DNA from 3 places in the Paenibacillus sp. FSL H8-0315 genome. Region 1 is predicted to be linked to each of the others. Evidence: riboswitches for the same ligand, from Rfam matches in the RefSeq annotation. Region 1 holds a riboswitch; each other region holds the start of a gene.
The links. A riboswitch is a leader RNA that binds a small molecule or an ion and turns the genes downstream of it on or off. The one in region 1 is predicted to bind cyclic di-GMP.

Region 1 (6,736 bases):
CGGTGGTGTGTTTAGCCCCGTTACATTTTCGGCGCAGAGTCACTCGACCAGTGAGCTATTACGCACTCTTTCAATGGTGGCTGCTTCTAAGCCAACATCCTGGTTGTCTGTGCAACTCCACATCCTTTCCCACTTAACACACACTTGGGGACCTTAGCTGATGGTCTGGGCTGTTTCCCTTTTGACAATGGATCTTAGCACTCACTGTCTGACTCCCGGCAATAAGTATATGGCATTCGGAGTTTGACTGAGCTTGGTAATCCTTGCGGACCCCGCACCCAATCAGTGCTCTACCTCCACTACTCTTATACCGAGGCTAGCCCTAAAGCTATTTCGGGGAGAACCAGCTATCTCCGAGTTCGATTGGAATTTCTCCGCTACCCCCACCTCATCCCCGCACTTTTCAACGTACGTGGGTTCGGGCCTCCAGTGCGTGTTACCGCACCTTCACCCTGGACAGGGGTAGATCACACGGTTTCGGGTCTACGTCCACATACTAATTCGCCCTATTCAGACTCGCTTTCGCTGCGGCTCCACCTTCTCGGCTTAACCTTGCATGTTAAACGTAACTCGCCGGTTCATTCTACAAAAGGCACGCCATCACCCATTAATAGGGCTCTGACTTTTTGTAAGCACACGGTTTCAGGTTCTATTTCACTCCCCTTCCGGGGTGCTTTTCACCTTTCCCTCACGGTACTGTTTCACTATCGGTCGCCAGGTAGTATTTAGCCTTAGCAGATGGTCCTGCTGGATTCATACGGGGTTTCACGTGCCCCGCACTACTCGGGATCCGTCTCGGAGAGAATACAGTTTAGGCTACAGGGCTTTTACCTCTATCGCGGGCCTTTCCAGACCTCTTCACCTACCATATTCCTTTGTAACTCCATGTGAGACGTCCCACAACCCCTAAGAGCAAGCTCTTAGGTTTAGGCTGTTCCGCGTTCGCTCGCCGCTACTGACGGAATCACTATTGTTTTCTCTTCCTCAGGGTACTTAGATGTTTCAGTTCCCCTGGTCTGCCTCTACATTTCCTATGTATTCAGAAATGAGTAACTGCGAATTACCACAGCTGGGTTTCCCCATTCGGACACCCCCGGATCAAAGCTTGCTTACAGCTCCCCGAGGCAGTTTCGTTGTTCGCCACGTCCTTCGTCGGCTCCTGGCGCCTAGGCATCCTCCGTGTGCTCTTATTAGCTTAACCTTGATTCTTCCGAAGAAAAATCTCACTAATAACATTTACTTGTTTGCACAAGTTGCTAAAAGATGTTCTAAAACGCAAATTCGTTTCGGTATCCAGTTTTCAAGGATCAAGTCTTACTTGAGAGCTTAAACTCTCAAAACTGAGCAACGAGTGAGTAACAGGCCTAAACCTGAGTTTTGAAAGCTTAGCTTCCGATTTGAATGTCCTCATTGCAGAGAACGATTCTCCATAGAAAGGAGGTGATCCAGCCGCACCTTCCGATACGGCTACCTTGTTACGACTTCACCCCAATCATCTACCCCACCTTCGGCGGCTGGCTCCCTTGCGGGTTACCCCACCGACTTCGGGTGTTGTAAACTCTCGTGGTGTGACGGGCGGTGTGTACAAGACCCGGGAACGTATTCACCGCGGCATGCTGATCCGCGATTACTAGCAATTCCGACTTCATGCAGGCGAGTTGCAGCCTGCAATCCGAACTGAGACCGGCTTTGATGGGATTGGCTCCACCTCGCGGCTTCGCTTCCCGTTGTACCGGCCATTGTAGTACGTGTGTAGCCCAGGTCATAAGGGGCATGATGATTTGACGTCATCCCCACCTTCCTCCGGTTTGTCACCGGCAGTCACTCTAGAGTGCCCAACATTACTTGCTGGCAACTAAAGTTAAGGGTTGCGCTCGTTGCGGGACTTAACCCAACATCTCACGACACGAGCTGACGACAACCATGCACCACCTGTCTCCTCTGTCCCGAAGGCCGCTGCTATCTCTAGCAGATTCAGAGGGATGTCAAGACCTGGTAAGGTTCTTCGCGTTGCTTCGAATTAAACCACATACTCCACTGCTTGTGCGGGTCCCCGTCAATTCCTTTGAGTTTCAGTCTTGCGACCGTACTCCCCAGGCGGAGTGCTTACTGTGTTAACTTCGGCACCAAGGGTATCGAAACCCCTAACACCTAGCACTCATCGTTTACGGCGTGGACTACCAGGGTATCTAATCCTGTTTGCTCCCCACGCTTTCGCGCCTCAGCGTCAGTTACAGCCCAGAAAGTCGCCTTCGCCACTGGTGTTCCTCCACATATCTACGCATTTCACCGCTACACGTGGAATTCCACTTTCCTCTTCTGTACTCAAGCCACCCAGTTTCCAGTGCGACCTCAGGTTGAGCCCAAGGTTTAAACACCAGACTTAAATAGCCGCCTGCGCGCGCTTTACGCCCAATAATTCCGGACAACGCTTGCCCCCTACGTATTACCGCGGCTGCTGGCACGTAGTTAGCCGGGGCTTTCTTCTCAGGTACCGTCACTCCGGTAGCAGTTACTCTACCGGACGTTCTTCCCTGGCAACAGAGCTTTACGATCCGAAAACCTTCATCACTCACGCGGCGTTGCTCCGTCAGGCTTTCGCCCATTGCGGAAGATTCCCTACTGCTGCCTCCCGTAGGAGTCTGGGCCGTGTCTCAGTCCCAGTGTGGCCGTTCACCCTCTCAGGTCGGCTACGCATCGTCGCCTTGGTGGGCCGTTACCCCACCAACTAGCTAATGCGCCGCAGGCCCATCCCTCAGTGACAGATTGCTCCGTCTTTCATTCTTCTCTCAGGAGAAAAAAGAAATTATCCGGTATTAGCTACCGTTTCCGGTAGTTATCCCAGTCTGAAGGGCAGGTTGCCTACGTGTTACTCACCCGTCCGCCGCTAAGTTATTTTGAAAGCAAGCTTTCAAAATAACTCCGCTCGACTTGCATGTATTAGGCACGCCGCCAGCGTTCGTCCTGAGCCAGGATCAAACTCTCCAATTAGTATTGAAAAGAGCGATATGCTCATTTTGAAACATCTGACGAGAAAATTAATTCTCTAATTTTGGATTTCACTTGCGTGATTTCCTACTCACTCGTTGTTCAGTTTTCAAAGATCAAGTTCTCGTTGGCGCCGTTTAATGTCTCAGCAGCAACTCTTATAATATATCATGTTGTTTTCAGAAATGCAAGCTTTATTTTTCGAAGCTTTTTATCAGCCTCGTCTATATCGCCTGTACGCTGTCTAACAACGCTTACCTATAATACCCCAACTATTAATAGAAAAGCAACCCCTAATATAAAAATAAACAACTAGCTTAATAATTAAGCTAGTTGTTTATTTAATAGGGTTATATTTCTAGCGACGAACTTAATAGTATTTTGCCGCAGTATATTTGCTTGAGGCTTTAATTAAATCGGTTTTCTTATCACTCTTTGAAAGTCCTGCATCCACTGTAGTATCAATGGTAACCCACTTCCCATTAAGCAACACTTCGTTCCAGGCATGATATTGCGTAACGTAGCTTGTATTCCCCATTACCAACTTAGCAGGAACATCTACACTCCGCAGCATTGCGGCAAAAAGAGAAGCGTAATCATAGCAAATCCCTTTTTTAGTAGTCAATGTCTTATCGATGCTTGGAATATAATCAGTAGTTACACTATTAGCAAGAGAGTAATCATATTGTACATTCGCAACTACATAGTTATAGATCGCTTTAACTTTCTCTTCGTCTGTTGTTTTGCCTTGTACTAATTGTTTAGCTTTGACAATCGCTTTATCAGAAGAACTCCATTTCACATTCTGTACGGAGCCCAAATATACGGAATTCGAGTCACTCATGGTTACGTCTACTACTTCGGAATATAATGCTTTGTATTTATTGCCGGTTGTATTCTCCAGAACAGAAACCTTATAAGTCCCATTTCCTTGTTGCAAAGGGAAGTCCTCAGCTTGTCCAGAAGCATACAAGTTATATGTATAGCTGCTGTTATCTTTGGTGATCATGAGTTTGATTCTTTTATCTTTCGGAATATCATAGTTAATACCAATAACACCTTGAGCCACTTTGGATGTAATCAACCAGCTGGCATCTGCACTTGCAGCTTGAGCTGTACTTACCGAAACTGAAGTCATTAGGACGAACAACGCCACCAGCATAAAATAAACCTTTTTCACGGATAAAACTCCTTTCGGTAGCTGGCTGCCATCCTTTCGGGAAGGCCCTTTAGCTTTGCGTCCCTACCTTTCGATAGGTTTGCCGTTATCGTATAAGCTCTATCTGTTCTAGCTTTACTAGATATAATTGATAGAATCCATTTGAAACAAACAAAAAAAGCCTCTTCATTCGGTAGCTGGCTGCCATCCTTTCGGGAAAAGGCCCTTTAGCTTTGCGTCCCTACCTTTCGGAAGGTTTGCCGTTATCGTGTTTAGCTTTCATAGTATAATACTATCATATTTATAGTTGTGAACAAGACCTAATTTACTAGATTACCCATTATTTTATAAATATCTCCCGGTATTTGTGTTTTCTTGTCATTCACTATTCTCATTTTGTTAATTTGGCATGAACAATCAGCCGATGCGTTGGATTCACTAGCGGATCACATGTAATCAGAGTAAGAATCTTATCCTTGTCATTCCCGTCAAGAACGGAGACATCACTCGGATCTACAACAGAAATATCGTATACCTCATAGTTAAACACCTGATCACTAGTCTTTACCGTGATAACATCCCCCACAACAACCTCATTCAATCTGTTAAACAAACGACCCGTAGTTCGAGCCCGATGCGCCGCGATTGCAGCATTCCCGATCTCTCCAAGGGGTGCCGTTTCTTTCATATGGGCTGCAGCATGTTTCATATTAGCTTTTGTAGCCCCTTCTAATACAGGCAGCTTCAAATCAATCTTATCGATTTCAATTAGTGCGATTACTTTGCCACCGACTTCAATCTCCGGTTCAGGCTTTTCTGTCTCTTGGGGTTGGGGCTGTGCCTGGGCATCCAGAACCGATTCCTCTGCTAACAGCTGAGTAACTTCAGCATACCTGCTCCTCAGATCTGACTGGGGAGTACTATCGGCAGTGCTTAGTTCAGCCGTTTCTAATAACTTCTCCTGCTGCCTGTCGTTGTACCATTCGTTAGCTGTCGGATATAACATGATAAGTATCCCAGCCAGTATGAGTAGATAGGAGAATTTACGCAATGTTATTCACCTCCGTATATTGTTTCTATGGTTATATACAAATCAAGCAGAAACAGCTACTTGCCTTTAAGCATAGCAACTCCTTCTGCCTGAAATTAATGTTTAAAATACCCATTTACGACTTCCAAAGAAATTGATGATCACCGTGATAAAGGTAACCAGCACCTTCGAGATCAAGACTTGAATACCTAGTTTGTCTGTCAACAGATGCATTAGCAGCAGTGATATTCCGAGCACTACCAGATTCAGCACGATAAACTTGACCAGCTGCGCGCGGTCGAAGCCTTCTTTATTCCCCCGGTTGCGATCACGAAAGGTTACTTTTTTATTCAAAATAAAGCTATTCGCCGTGCCTGCACTATAGGAGATCACCTGCGCCAATGCGTATACCATCCCTAGAGAATTCAACAATGTGAAAATCACAAAATCAATAAGCGTATTGAGCAAACCTACGGCATTAAATTTGAGGAACTGTATGAATGCAGCGCGCAAGTTCTTATCTGACATCATTGTGGTCCTTCCGGCGGTCCAGTTGTTCTTCGTTCTGGTAGCCTTTAGTCTCACTAACAATATATAGCGGTCTATCTTTAGACTCGTCATAAATCCGTCCGATATACTCCCCAATCACACCTAACAGCATCAGAACGATACCGTTAAAGAGCAGATTAACGCCTACAATGGAAGCCCAGCCCGGAACCGTCCAGGAGGTAAAAAATATCTTTTGAAACAAGACGAAAAATAAATAGAGAAAGCTAGAGAATGAAAGAAAGAATCCAATATACGTAGCAATCTTAAGCGGCTTATGTGAAAAAGAGGTGATGCCATCTAACGCAAAACGAATCATTTTCTTCAGCGGATATTTGGTTTCTCCGGCAAAACGTTCTTCCCGTTCATATTCCACCATAGTCTGCTTGAAGCCAACCCAGCTCACCAAACCTCTGACATAGCGGTTCTTTTCTTTAAGTCCCCGCAGGACATCACATACCTTACGGTCAATAAGACGGAAATCGCCTGTATCCGTTGGAATATCCACACTTATCATACTGCTGAGCAGGCGGTAAAAAAGCTTCGCGGTGACCTTTTTGAACATCGTTTCTCCGTGGCGCTTCAGGCGTTTCGCATATACAACGTCGTAGCCCTCTTTCCACTTCTCGATCATTTGCAAAATGACCTCCGGAGGATCCTGAAGATCAGCGTCAATAACAACAACCGCTTGACCTTCGGCATAGTCCATGCCAGCTGTAATCGCTACCTGATGTCCGAAATTACGCGAGAAGTCAATCAGCTTGACATGCTCGTCTCGTTCACAGATCTCCCGAATCATCTGGGCGGAACGATCACGACTGCCGTCATTGACGAAGACCAGCTCATAAGTATCGCCGCACTCGTCCATTACTTTTTTCAAACGTTCATAAGTATGGCTAATTACTTGCTCCTCATTGAACATGGGTACAATCACACTATATCTGGCTTTCACCTTTATTCCTCCTACAAGCTTTTTGGAGCGTTACATCCATCTACACTTCATAATAACGCTG
Region 2 (6,736 bases), 900 kb from region 1:
GGCCATTCTATTAGCTCTATGATCGGTTTGCTTGCTTCAATCGAGCGGCCGGATTATTTTAATAAAATGATTATGATCGGACCTTCCCCACGTTATTTAAATGAGGGAGATGCTTATTTCGGGGGCTTCGAAAAAAGTGATATTACTGAGCTTCTGGATATGATGGAGATGAATTTCGCGGGCTGGGCTAGCTTTATGGCTCCACTTGCGATGAATAATCCTGACCCAATGTTGACTAAACAGCTGGAACGAAGCTTTATTTCGGCCGACCCTATTATCGCTAGAGAATTTGCGGAAGTTACATTTTTTTCGGATCATCGAGAAGATCTGCCTAAAGCGACAGTGCCTACACTCATATTGCAATGCTCGGATGATAGTATCGTTCCTATAGAAGTAGGAGAATATTTACATAGACACATGAATAATAGTACGTTCCGGTTAATGGAGGCCAAGGGCCATTATCCACATATTAGCCATCCCCAGGAGACTATTACTTTGATTAATGAGTACCTTGGGTGAGATGGAGAAGATTATGGTGTTGAAAGGATATTTAGACAATGGATGACCGTTTAAAATATGCGCCATGCGGATATGTTTCCATTACCCATGAAGGAATGATCCTCGATGTGAATCAAACCTTTTTGGATGGGATGGGATATCAGCAGGTTGATTTGGTAAATAAACATTTTGAATCTATCATGTCTACGGCCAACAAGCTTATTTTTCATTCATACTTCTATCCTTTTATCAATCTGAATGGACATGTAGAAGAGCTATTTATCAATTTGAAGGACAGCAAGGGGCAAGCCGTGCCTTACTTGTTAAATGGTAGACGCCTTGAATGTGAAGGTGTAGAGGTCATTGATTGTATTCTCGTACAGATGGGCAAACGTATTGATTATGAGCTAGAGTTACGATCTGCGAAGAAGCAAATAGAAGAGGCGTATTGGGAAAAAGATCAGGCGCTGGCAAAGCTCAAACAAATCCACCTGGAAATCGAGCAAAAGCAAGCTGAGTTGCTGGAGATGAATGCCGTTTTAGTAGAGCTATCTACTACAGACAAGCTTACTGGATTAAAGAATAGAAGATTCCTGCAAGAAAAGCTGGAAGAGCAGATTGCAGCGTATCACCGTGATCAGGCTTCTTTTTCATTATGTATTCTAGATATTGATCACTTTAAAAATGTGAATGATACCTACGGTCATCAGATGGGTGATTATGTCCTGGAGAAATTGGCGAGTATCCTGAAGTCCCAATCTCGTAAAGAAGATATCGTAGCTAGGTATGGTGGTGAGGAGTTTATCCTTCTGCTGCCTAATACAGATTCATCGGATGCCACGGCTATAGCTGAGAGTTTACGACAATTCATAGCCAGCTCCACTTGGGAGATTGGCAGCATTACGGTAAGCATTGGCATAGCTACCTTTGAAGCAACCGATACAGACATCACTCTTCTGGAAAAAGCTGATCAAGCGCTTTACGTTTCTAAAGAACAGGGGAGAAATCGCGTTACGCATATTATGGATTTGAGTGAAAAGCTTCTTTAATTGGAGGCTTTTTTTGTTATTTATAAACGATACATCCTCTTTGCTCTAATTGCTCTAAAATGTCTGTTCCCTTCAAGCTGTAAAAGGGAATTCGGAATTTCATGAATGGATCTCCTTTGTAATTCGTATTGGCATCAAGCCTATGTGACAACGTTACGATAGAATATAACAGGATGATGATTTATTATCAGTATGTTGGCATACAAAACTATGGAATGTGGATCATACCTACATTATCTATTCGGGGATTATGGCGATCTGGAAGTGATCCATCCCTCCAATATAAGAGTGCTGTCTGCGGTGGCTATGAATGATACTGTATTATTTGAGATTAAACATGAGCCTTTTAAGCAGATGGTTGCCGATTACCCGTTGATTAAGGATCAATTGATGCTGCTGCAAATGGAGCGTTTATTTTTATCGAATCGGTTATTATATGAAATGAAATTTCATGATGCGAGAGCGCGTGATATGATCGGAACGTTAAGGGAGACGGCTACCCTTGTGCTTAAAGATCTGCAAGAACAAAAGATTATTGAGATTCAACATCAGCAGATCACCGTGTTAGACCCGGCGTATTTACTGGAGTATACGGATTTCGATTGAGAAGAGCCGTTCCGGGATTCAGAGAATCGATTATTAAAGGGGTTATGAATATGGCTTGTAATCATTGTGTAGTAAGAGATCTGAATTTTGAAATCAAGGCTCATGGTGAGCTTAATCTTAGGGTTTTACCTGAGGTTATTCATCACTTGAGTAGAAGTAATACGATACATAAGGTGGAAGAAAATGTGATTACAGTTAAGGAGGCTGGGGTGCGGGATTTTCTGGATTTCTGTAATGACCATATGGAGTCGGAGCAGGTTGAATTCCGTATAGATGACCAAACATGGAGACCTCTATCCGAATTACCCACTGTACTTGATATGGAGTGGATTGATGAGGTTATCACTAAGGGTCTTGTTACTTGCTACTTCCAACCAATTGTGAACGTAAGGGAAGAGATTTTTGCATACGAGCTCCTATCCAGATTTAAAAAAGAAGACGGATCTCTTATCTATCCTAATGAGATTTTTGCGGCGGCACGGAATCGTGGGCGTTTATATGCTTTAGACCGGTTATGTAGAATGACGGCTGTAAAATATGCTGCACCCTTAAATAAAAAAACGTTTATTAATTTTATCCCAACGTCGATCTACGCTCCAGAGTTCTGCTTAAGATCAACCGTTGAACTGGCCAATCAATTAGGCGTCGATCCTTCTCTTTTTGTCTTTGAAGTTGTTGAGACGGAGAAAGTGGATGATCTCGCTCATTTGAAAGCTATTTTGACATATTACAAGGACCGGGGATTTGAATACGCTTTAGATGATGTTGGTGAGGGCTTCAGCACGATCGAGATGTTATTGGAGCTTAAACCCCATTACATGAAGCTGGATATGAAATATGTTCAGGGTGTGTCCAGCGATCTGAACAAACAGAAAATAGCAAAGCAATTTTTAGAAAAAGCTTTAGAAATCCAATCCGTTCCTTTAGCAGAAGGTGTGGAGTTTAGAGAGGACTTTGAATGGCTTAAGCAGAGTGGTTATCAGTTGTTTCAGGGCTATTTATTTGGAAAGCCTGATCCTATTCCCAAACAGTAATCCTAATGAGTATATATCCGTCCAGAGGATGAGATGAATTTCAGGTCAGAGTCTGAGTACAGCCAACCCCCGGGGTTGTATAATTTAGGTAATTTGAAAAGGGGGACGGGATGGATATGAAATGGCATCAATTTGTAACGCGCTGGGCGGATTCTAGGGGCTTTGATGGACGAGAGATTGATTATCAATGGCCTTCTCCCTCATTTCCGGTCATCAGTATTCGCAGTAATCTAGGGCGATACTCAGGTCAAGCGTATGGCCGTGGAGGTAAACCCCGTGTGAAGACAGCCGTTGGATTAATCGCTATTGGAGATGTAGCTGTTGGCTTGATTTCCATAGGTGCGATAAGCGTGGGCGTATTATCCTTAGGAGCAATATCACTGGGAATGTGGTTAGCGATCGGAGCAATAGCACTTAGCTGGCTTGGCTTCGCAGTGGGAGCGATTGCGATTGCAGGCGTGGCTGTAGGAGCGATCGCAATCGCGGAAAAAGCGTTGGGGGCCATCGCCATAGGGGATACGGCGTTTGGTGCGATAGCGATAGGCAGGATCGCTGGGGGTGCCATAGCTATCGGACAATGGGCATATGGTGTAATCGCAGTTGGCGAACATGGTTTCGGATTAATTCCCATCACGGGCGATGTGTGGAATTGGTTCCGGCGTTTGTTTGGATCGGGGAGTTAAGTAGACCTACAGTCCTAAAGGATGCCCTTCTCTTCCGGGATAGTCGATAAATAATATCTATCACATAAGAAAAACTAATTGCAATTACCTATACTCATTTCATACCAATTAATCATGCGATCAGATCTAGGCTTATGTTACTCTTTGAATGTATTCGAAACTTCATAGGCAAACCTATGGAAATGTAGGGACGCAAAGCTATAGGGACTAAGGTTATCATAACTATTGTCAGCCAGCTGCCAAAGAGTGTGTAACGCTTTTTGTTAAAATATAAGAAAGTATAAGTTATAAAACTATACTTAATATCTTATATTTCTCGCTTAAACGCTTACCGTCCTTATAAGGACGCCGAAGGCGTTTATGCTTGTTAAGGTTTAATAAAAATTAAGTCTTAATTTTTAGGCGACTTTATACGCAATCAAGCTACTCTTTTGGGGTAGTTTTTTTTGTGCCCATTTTTGGGCACTGGAGAGATTCATATGACATCTGGGGGTAAGAAGAGATGAAGAAAATGATTGCGATCGCTACATCGGCGGCCATGTTGGCCAGTTTTTCGAGTGAGGCAGGTTATGCTTTAGCAAGTGAGGCAAGCAAGGTAAATGTAACAAAAACAGTGGCGCAAAGTAAGGTTAACTTATTAAGCAACGCCTCGGTTATTCCGTTTGAGCTGTACGGCAAGGATGCTCTAAATGCCTATAATGAGGTTTTTAGAATGAATCCAGCAAATATTAAATCCATCACAAATAACGGTGGCAACTACTCAGGCTCGCCTATAGCTAAGGCTATGGATGGGGATATGAGCACGCATTGGGAGACTGGCAAACCGAATAGTTCAACGTTTACGAATGAGGTTGTGTTTGTTTTCAATGAGTCCACTGAATTAAATAGAATGGTATACGCGGCTAGGCAATCCGGTGCTAAAGGTAAAGGTTTTGCTCAAGAATTTGATATCTACGGCTCCACTACCGATGCGGGTGATTTTACGCTCGTGTCTTCTGGAGAATATACAGGCTCAACCGGTGATGTAGTGGAGATTCAGTTCGCACCTACGGCTTTTAAGAGACTTAAATTTGTCTTCAAAAAAGCGAACCAAGATTGGGCGAGTGCTGCTGAGTTTTCTTTTTATAAAGAGGATAGTGTTTCTGCTAAAATGAAAAATTTATTTACAGATGATACCTTGAGCCAAGTTAGTGCTGCCTTTGATACGGCAGAGAAATTAACAGCTTTAGAGAATGAAGTGCAGGCACATCCACTGTATGCGCAGTTTAAAGAAGAGATAGAGAATGCAAAGATCCTTTTGGAGAACCATCAGGTAGAGGCAACGGCAGCCAAGGTTTCGAAGCTAAAAGGGTATGGAACAGCCTATGAAAATGCCTATAGCCAAGCTTATAGAATGCCGAATGCAAACGTATCAAAAGTAACGGTGAACGGTGGAAGCTACTCAGGTACGAAGCCTGAATATATGCTGGATGACCAGCCCACTACGCATTGGGAAACGAACAAAAACAATGATGCAAGCTTCACGAATGAAGTTGTGTTTGAACTAGCGCAAGCGGAAGTGCTGGACAGAGTAGCTTTTTTGGCTAGAGATAACCGCAAAGGATTCCCAGAGGCTTTTGAAATCTATGCATCAGAGACGAGTAAAGGAGAGACCTTCCAACTTGTATCTAGCGGAACCGCGATTAGTACCAATGACTTTCTGGAATTTAAATTCGAACCGACGAAGTTTAAAAGATTAAAATTTAAGTTCACAAAAGCTAATATCAACAGACCTTTTGCGGCTGAATTTAGATTTTATACAGAAGATAAAGTAAGCGAAGCTGTAAATGGTATTTTCACAGATGGAACGATGAGTGCGGTTGTGCCTGCTTATAATAACGTTGCAAAAATCAATGCACTAGAGGAAGCGGCAAAAGTACATCCGCTCTATCCAATCCTGAAAGATTCTTTGGATTTAGCTAAGAAGCTAGTGAATGGTGAAGTTCAAACCGAAGGCACCATCATTGAGGCGGAACAACGTGGAGATATGAAAAAGCATGCGCAGGAAAACCTGAGAATTGGTTTTGGTACGAACAACCAGCCTACAGGTCTCGTTGCAATGCCTGGAGATACGATCAACGTTTATGTGGATGCAGCTTCTAACGATAAGCTACCTTCTTTAGTCTTTTCTCAACAAGAGGCCGCTTGGAATGTTTGGGCTAGAGGTGTGCAATTGCGTCCAGGTAAGAACATTATAACCGTTCCTGAATTTGCTATGAATAGTTATTATGCACATGAAGTGACTAAGGGCGGCACCGTTTATATCGTAAATCCCTATACAGCAGAGGAACAAGGGAAAGCGCCATTGATCCGCTTCGAAGGTTTAGAAAAGATTCCTTTTATGACCAAGACCACGGATCCAGAACAATTCAAAACCTTCTTAATCACATACAAACAAAGACTAGACGAAGATAAAGCGGCTCATCCAAATGTTCAAGATCGTAAACTCATAGATGTGGTAGAACTGGCCAGCGATCATGTTATTTTCACAGGAACGGCGACGGAGGCGTACAACAAATATATTACGCAAGGAAATAACCCGCTGGACACCGTAACTGGGTATGACACCTGGATGAAGAGTATTTTTGCCTTCTATGGCCTGGATGGCAGTAGCGAGATTCATGATGCCAAGCTAATTCGTGAGAATATTCGCTTGATGCAGCCTTATGGTGCGATGTATGCAGCGGGAGATCATACAGGGATCCAACTTGGAACAGTAGGAACCATGTTAGGTGATTTTAACAAAGCTTATCCGGGCTGGGGACTGAATCACGAAATCGGGCATCGCTTGGCTATGGGTGAACGGGAATATGGCGAAGTAACTAAT
Region 3 (6,736 bases), 2.1 Mb from region 1:
TCTTGCCCTTGGTACGGGCGTGGGTGGAGCGATAGTCGTAGACGGCCATCTTGTCCACGGTTCTTGGGGTGGGGCTGGAGAGTTAGGCCATATGTCTGTAGATTTCAAAGGGCCTGCATGCATTTGTGGTGGAACAGGCTGCTTGGAGCAGTATGCTTCAGGCACAAGTATCGCACGTCGCATGCGCGACAAGCTTTTATTACATAACCAGTCCCCAGAGAACGTAGACTCACGGGAAGTGATAGCGAGATGGCGGGCAGGTGACTCTCTGGCTACAGCGTTAATGGAAGACACGATTGCTGCGCTCGGATCCGCGATTGCTTCATTAATCCATATTTTTAACCCTAAAGTCATCGTCATTGGCGGTGGAGTTGCTGAAGCAGGCGAACTTTTGTTTGAAGGCATTAGAAGGGAAGTAAAGGGCAGAGTAATGCCATCGATGCTGGAAAATGTTCGTATTGAAGCAGCCTATCATGGTAATTTATGTGGAATGATCGGTGCGGGGCTGCAGATGTGGGAGTATAGTCCCGATAAAGTAAAGAGAGCAGAGCTATAAGGGTCTATTCACCATCTATCTGTATAGAAAGTCATGGGGAGCAATACGTAGAAGCGAGTTTAATTGTACATCGTACAACTATATTTCTCGAATCCCTCCAGCCGATGGATGTAAGTGTATTTTGTACAGCTATTTTCTTGATTTACAGCCTTAGTGGTGGCTTCTCGTGTTTTTAGTTGTAGAAAATGCAACTAAAGTCAAAATGATTGCATTTGCCTACGAAATAACTGTATAGAATACATTTATTCTATTTCTCAGATTCCCCTGAGATCCGGTGTAATTGGCGAATTCTCCTCTATCATCTGCTCAAGCACCCTGCCAGGCAGCGTTTCTCCGATTATTGGAGAATTGTTGTCTGGTTGTCTTTTTATAGATTACTTTTTTTTGTCTGAAAATTACCTATTTTAAATGATGGGCTTTTTATAATCACCTTAAAAATGGAATATATAGAACATATTAATTCTAAAGTATTATATTCCGCTAATAGTATAGTCCTACCTATGTATATTTATTTGGAAACCGAGTTTGGAAACAAAGGCAAATTCGTACGAAAGTCGGAGACGCAAAGCCACGGGTCTAATTCATCCCACGAAGGGATGTTACGACAGCCGGGCCGCTCAAGGCACTTGGTTTTTTTGCGTGCCTAAAAATCCCCCTGAAGGAGAGAAAAGAATGAGGTTCAGAAGTAGAGTGAGGACCCCGAGGAATAGGCTGATGCTGCTCACGGTTATGTGTATGTTTGTGAATTTGTTTGCCGGAGTAGTTGAAGCTGATATAGCTTCGGCAACGGGGAGTGATCCAGGTCGAACAGATTATAGTGTGTTCGGTGATCAGATTGTATGGATGGAAAAGGATGCAAAAGGAATCAAACAGGTACATACCCTAAATCAGACTAGCGGAGCAGCTAAAATACTCACCTCCAGTTCTTCTGCTAAAGATGCACCTGCAGTTGGTGGAGGTTTTGTGGTGTGGGCTGATAAAAGTAGTGAAGAAGAATCTTCACTGAACTGGGATATTTATAGTTCCAACATTTCTATTGGATCTCCTACCAAGCTCAACCAAACGTCAGGACAATACGGCAATCCATCAACAGATGGAGTGGGCGTAGTCTGGTATGAGCGTACACATTATGGAAATATGATCTATCATGGTTTGGCCTCGGGTGTAGAAGCGGAACTGGGTGAGGGAAGATTTCCGGTCCTAGCTAATGGCATAGTAGTTTATAAAAATGCTCGGAGCGGAGGACTTAGCATGCTCAATTTGAGCAGCGGAGCCACACGTTCCATAGTCAGGCTGGGTGGAGCGAATTTTGTAGATTGGTTCGTGTTCAATGGTAGCCACGTGCTTTGGAAGCAAAAAAATGGAGCTTCAGAGAGCAAATACGTCTTGATGTCCATCAAGGATTTTACTTTATCGCCTATGGATCTTACTGCAATGAATATTTCTAACACGGATTATGCTTTTATGGCGATAGGTGCAGGACAAGCGGTCTTTCAGGTAGAGGTAAATGGTGCTCCTGTTTTGAAGAACGTTAATCTTTTATCACGGAGTGTTACTTCTCTTCCCGCACTCCCTTCAGGCGCGAAGCTTATAGGAATTAGTGGAGAGAAACTTCTTTATAGCATTAATGACCAATACATAGAAGCAGTACAGTTGGATGTAGATTAGGGGCCGGGTTCAACTCCAACTCCGAGTCCTAATCCTAATCCTGACCCAGACTCGAATTCAAATTCAAATTCAAGCGGGAATTCAGGTTCAAACATTTCAGTTCCAACACCAACGGGTCCTAAAGACAGTAAGGTGTTTGGAGATAAAGGCGGCATTTTGACTGCGGCAAATGGTTTGGCTCGTTTAGAAATTTCAGCAGGGACATTTCCTGAGAATACAACAGTAAGTTTGGTTCAAGTAGAAGAAAGTAAGACTCAAACGGTTATCGATAATAAAGGAATTAAACTACGTAAAGAAAGTTCTAGTTGGCAAGTGGAGGCCAGCTCAACCTTTAAACTTCCAGCGTTACTGGCTATTGGATATGCAAAGGAAACTCCTTGGACTACGAACCGAGAGAAGCTCGGAATCTATCAATATGATACTGCATTAGGAACTTGGAGCTACTATGGCGGGGTTACTAACCTGGAAGACGATTTCGTCCGAAGCGCAATTACGGAATCTGGAATCTATTCGGTGATGCTACGGGAAAGAAGCTTTACTGATATGACAAGCCACTGGGCTCGGCAAGAGGTTGAAGTGCTGGCATCAAGAGGAATTGCGGATGGAATGACTAGTACTGATTATGCACCAAAAGCCACACTGACCCGTGCTCAATTTACGAAACTGCTAGCAGCTGCGCTCCAAATCAAGCCGATCCTTCCCGCTGCTCCAACCTTTCGTGATGTTTCAGCGCAGAATTGGTCTTATGGATGGGTAGAGGCTGCTGCTGCTGGAATTGTGAAAGGGGACGGGGGTCTCTTCCGTGGAAATGATCCTCTGACTCGAGAACAGATGATGGTTATGCTAATTCGTGCTATCGAAGTGCGAACGGGAGTTGAAGCTGACGCATCTGGAATGAATAAAATACAAGCTGAATTGGCACGGTTTAAGGATAGTAATGGCATCAGCAGCTGGGCAAAAAACTCTGTCGCAGCAGCGATTTATAATAAGTTAGTACAAGGTGACGGGTTGTATCTGTATCCTAAGCATTCCTCTACAAGAGCCGAGGCTGCGATCATTGTCTATAAACTGTTGGCTGAGCTAGAGCTACTCTAATCATAATGAACGGGAGAATAAAGATGATCATTAGAACTGTAAAAAGGAAATGGCGTCGCGGAAATATGAAATTATGTATCCATCTTATGTTTGCTTTTCTGTTAGTTGTTTCATATATCCCAGTATTTCCAGCGTTGGATAATTTGACTTCGAAGGCATATGCAGCAACAAATATGCGAATTGAACCTAGCGAGATTAACCCTGAAAAGGGGGAAATGAGCAATATCATTTTTAGCTTTAATGCTGCGGATGATGGTCAAGAAGAGCATGAGACCAATATTAATCTTTGTAGTCCACAAGCAAATGGATCGTCACCTGTATTAGCAAAGCTAATTAAAAGCGGTGTCTATAAGACGAAAAACAATAAAGGTGAGTACATCGTTCATAATGTAGATTGGGACGGGAAGATTGGAGGTGTCCCGCTGGAAGAAGGGCGGTATGCGATTTGTATCTCTCCATCTACTTATAACGGAGTAGGGGTCTTTTATGGCCAAATGGCTAGTTTCGAAATTCTGGGCGGTGAGGCAGCGATTGCACCAACCGAGCTGGATATTAAACCAGCCGCGTCAGGAAACGCCTCTATCATCTCAGGCTCAGCTGCAACAGGAACCACGCTGGATCTAGAGTTATATTACCCCGCTGAGGGAGATCGGTGAAATATGAGGGTATCTCAGTCAACACCGCTGGACAGTGGAGTGAAAATGTAGAGCTTCGTGTAGGGTCAATTGCCCACATTACAGCAAGAGCTAAAAAGGATAGTCATCTTTCTGGCTATTCAGAGCCGCTTGAAGTGCTTCGTGTACTGACTCCAGCTTTTTCCGTCAATTGGGAAGCTATTGCAGCTTTTTATTACAAATTGGATTCTGTAGAGGCTACGAAAGAAAAGGCAATAGCTTTAGCTGACATCAATAATTCAGCAACAGCTACTGGAAATGTCAGTGGATTGACCTCCATATTGTTAACTGAGCCGGAGTCTAGTGACACTATAAAACAGGAGGAGTTATCGCAATTTACGGAATTAGCGCTTGCAGATCGTCTGAGAATTGTTAATCTTACGGGACTGACACCGGTTGATCCGGCACGCGTTAATTTTGTCTACGCTACTGATGCCATAACTCTTCAGGCATTAATGCCACTTCAGTTTAGTTCGAATTATTTAAGTCGCGATTCGTTTAAAGGCGTAAGCGGACTTGGCTGGCACCATAGCTATGAATGGCAGCTGACGCCAATCAATGACGGTAAGATTGAGGTGATGAGCCGTGACGGCTCACGTTTTAATATATTCCTTTATCCGGTGGGCGTTATCTGACTCCGCGCGGCATAGAGCATTTTTTGAAGCATTAAGGGGCAAATAAGTTGATATCAAAATAGAACTACTATAATATCGACCTTGAAGGCGACAATCCTCAAGGTCTTTCTTTCTCCCACCCAGTGCCGAATGAATCTGGCGGTTACGTTATTAAAGATAATGTAACCCTGATCAGCCCCATATAGAAATTCTGCGAATTGTATAACCTATTTGTAATGTTACACCCTTATTCAACTTCCTCAAAATTCCTAGTTACCTCCATGTCTCATTCCTAAAACCATACCTTGGTATTCTTGCGGATTTTCGAAATAAAACAACTTCCGCAACTTTATTCAGACATACGTGGACTACTCTTAGTAAGAGCATTTTAAAAATCACTCGCAACTGTCTGGACTGATATGCTCCCCATATAGTAGACAGGTGAAATAATAAATCCTGTCGCTGTATGGGGAGCATTTTTATGGAACAAAAGAAGTATACAGCACTGGAAAAGTTAACGATTCTCCAAGAAATTGAACGGGGCGACATTGGTTTGAAAACTGCGGCCCGGAAGTATGGAATATCCAAAAACTCTATAGTGAAGTGGCGGCAACGTTATCAATTGTATGGATACGAAGGGCTGGAAGTCCGAAGCTATAATCGTACGTATTCTGCAGAACTTAAACTCCATGCCGTTAAGGATTATCTCGAGGGAGGATTGTCGCAAAACCAAATCATCTGCAAGTATAAGATTGCAAGTTCAACCCAACTCGCCAACTGGATTAGGAAGTATAATGGTCATAGCAACAGCTTAACAGCTCATTCAGGAGGAACTAAAGCTATGACCAAAGGACGCGTAACCACTTGGCAGGAACGGATACATATCGTGCTGTACTGCCTTTCGAACGGAGAAGACTATACGAAGGCGGTAAGCCATTTTCACGTGTCTTACCAACAAGTATATAGCTGGGTAAAGAAGTACGAAGCTGGTGTTGAAGAGGCGTTACGAGACGGTAGAGGACGCACCAAAGCGCTTGAAGAACTTACGGAAGCAGATCGCCACAAACTCGCGATGCAAAAGCTGGAATACGAGAATGCACGCCTGCGTGCGGAGAATGCTTTTCTAAAAAAGTTAGAGGAACTCGAAAGGATGAGACGTTTAGAACCATTCGCCAGGTGAACATCTATCAGGCCATTCAGGCCGTTCAGCAGGAACAGTCTTGCTCCATTCGGCTTTTGTGTGACATCGCAGGGATTTCACGGTCAAGTTATTACAAATGGTTGAATCGCAAACCCAGTTTTCGAGAGGCTGACAACGAGAAACTGACAGAGGCCATCCTCCTCTTGTATGAGAAGGTGGAACGAACCTTTGGGTATCGCCAATTGACCCTGCATTTGCGCAGACAAATGGATAAATCTATTAACGCAAAGCGAGTGTACCGGCTGATGAGATGCCATGGCATCCAGTCAGTCATCCGCAGAAAGAGAAAAAAGTATGTAGGCTCCACGCCTCAGCAGGTTGCAGAGAATGTGCTGAACCGTAATTTTGAGGCTGAAGCTCCAAACCAAAAATGGGTAACGGATGTAACGGAATTCAACGTAGTGGAGAATAATCCGTTAGGATTTACTGATCCTACAGGAAATATGAAATGGTCACAGATTGATGATTTTTGAAAAGGTCTATTGGGTTCAGCAGGAAGCCTTATGTATGATTTTTTCAATAGATTTATGTATAATGGATATGAGATATTATTCCAATATATTTAAAAAAAGGGGAGCATCGGGAGTGATGAGCCATACAAAAATAAGTTGTTGCTAGAGGGAAGGCAAGAGCCAGAACGAATTACGATCCTGAGCTGCCGATTTATATCCTGTATGCTTCCGATTCTACAGGGCTACCTATAGGTGGTTTCGAATCACATCGTAATGTGATCAATTTCTTGACTTGGAGTACTGAAGAGATGGAGGAGTTGTAGTGGAAGAATTAAGAAAAAAAGTGGAGCAAATGATTATCGAGATATTAGAAATTCCACAGGACTCTGTTATAGAAAATAATATTGAAGATGTCGGAATTAACTCATTGTCATATGTAAGGTTAATCATAAATATAGAATCGGAATTCGGTATAT

Region 2: another riboswitch for cyclic di-GMP. It lies ahead of MHB56_RS13720 (NPCBM/NEW2 domain-containing protein); the one in region 1 lies ahead of MHB56_RS17670 (transglutaminase-like domain-containing protein).
Region 3: another riboswitch for cyclic di-GMP. It lies ahead of MHB56_RS27000 (hypothetical protein); the one in region 1 lies ahead of MHB56_RS17670 (transglutaminase-like domain-containing protein).

The regions. Positions count from the first base shown of each region.
Region 1 covers NZ_JBBOTA010000001.1:4,059,906-4,066,641, reverse strand. The annotation lists rRNA gene MHB56_RS17680 (23S ribosomal RNA) at 1-1,201, opposite strand, end outside; rRNA gene MHB56_RS17675 (16S ribosomal RNA) at 1,434-2,991, opposite strand; gene MHB56_RS17670 (transglutaminase-like domain-containing protein) at 3,359-4,168, opposite strand; cyclic di-GMP riboswitch class I at 4,182-4,262, opposite strand; cyclic di-GMP riboswitch class I at 4,337-4,419, opposite strand; gene MHB56_RS17665 (class D sortase) at 4,539-5,198, opposite strand; gene MHB56_RS17660 (GtrA family protein) at 5,301-5,708, opposite strand; gene MHB56_RS17655 (glycosyltransferase family 2 protein) at 5,695-6,675, opposite strand.
Region 2 covers NZ_JBBOTA010000001.1:3,161,383-3,168,118, reverse strand. The annotation lists gene MHB56_RS13745 (alpha/beta fold hydrolase) at 1-519, shown strand, start outside; gene MHB56_RS13740 (sensor domain-containing diguanylate cyclase) at 558-1,547, shown strand; gene MHB56_RS13735 (Crp/Fnr family transcriptional regulator) at 1,740-2,153, shown strand; gene MHB56_RS13730 (EAL domain-containing protein) at 2,204-3,187, shown strand; gene MHB56_RS13725 (hypothetical protein) at 3,304-3,870, shown strand; cyclic di-GMP riboswitch class I at 4,028-4,114, shown strand; gene MHB56_RS13720 (NPCBM/NEW2 domain-containing protein) at 4,373-6,736, shown strand, end outside.
Region 3 covers NZ_JBBOTA010000001.1:6,209,278-6,216,013, forward strand. The annotation lists gene MHB56_RS26995 (ROK family protein) at 1-556, shown strand, start outside; cyclic di-GMP riboswitch class I at 1,083-1,177, shown strand; gene MHB56_RS27000 (hypothetical protein) at 1,271-2,224, shown strand; gene MHB56_RS27005 (S-layer homology domain-containing protein) at 2,357-3,319, shown strand; gene MHB56_RS27010 (hypothetical protein) at 3,343-3,975, shown strand; gene MHB56_RS27015 (DUF6531 domain-containing protein) at 3,972-4,628, shown strand; gene MHB56_RS27020 (helix-turn-helix domain-containing protein) at 5,089-5,787, shown strand; gene MHB56_RS27025 (IS3 family transposase) at 5,784-6,281, shown strand; gene MHB56_RS27030 (acyl carrier protein) at 6,583-6,736, shown strand, end outside.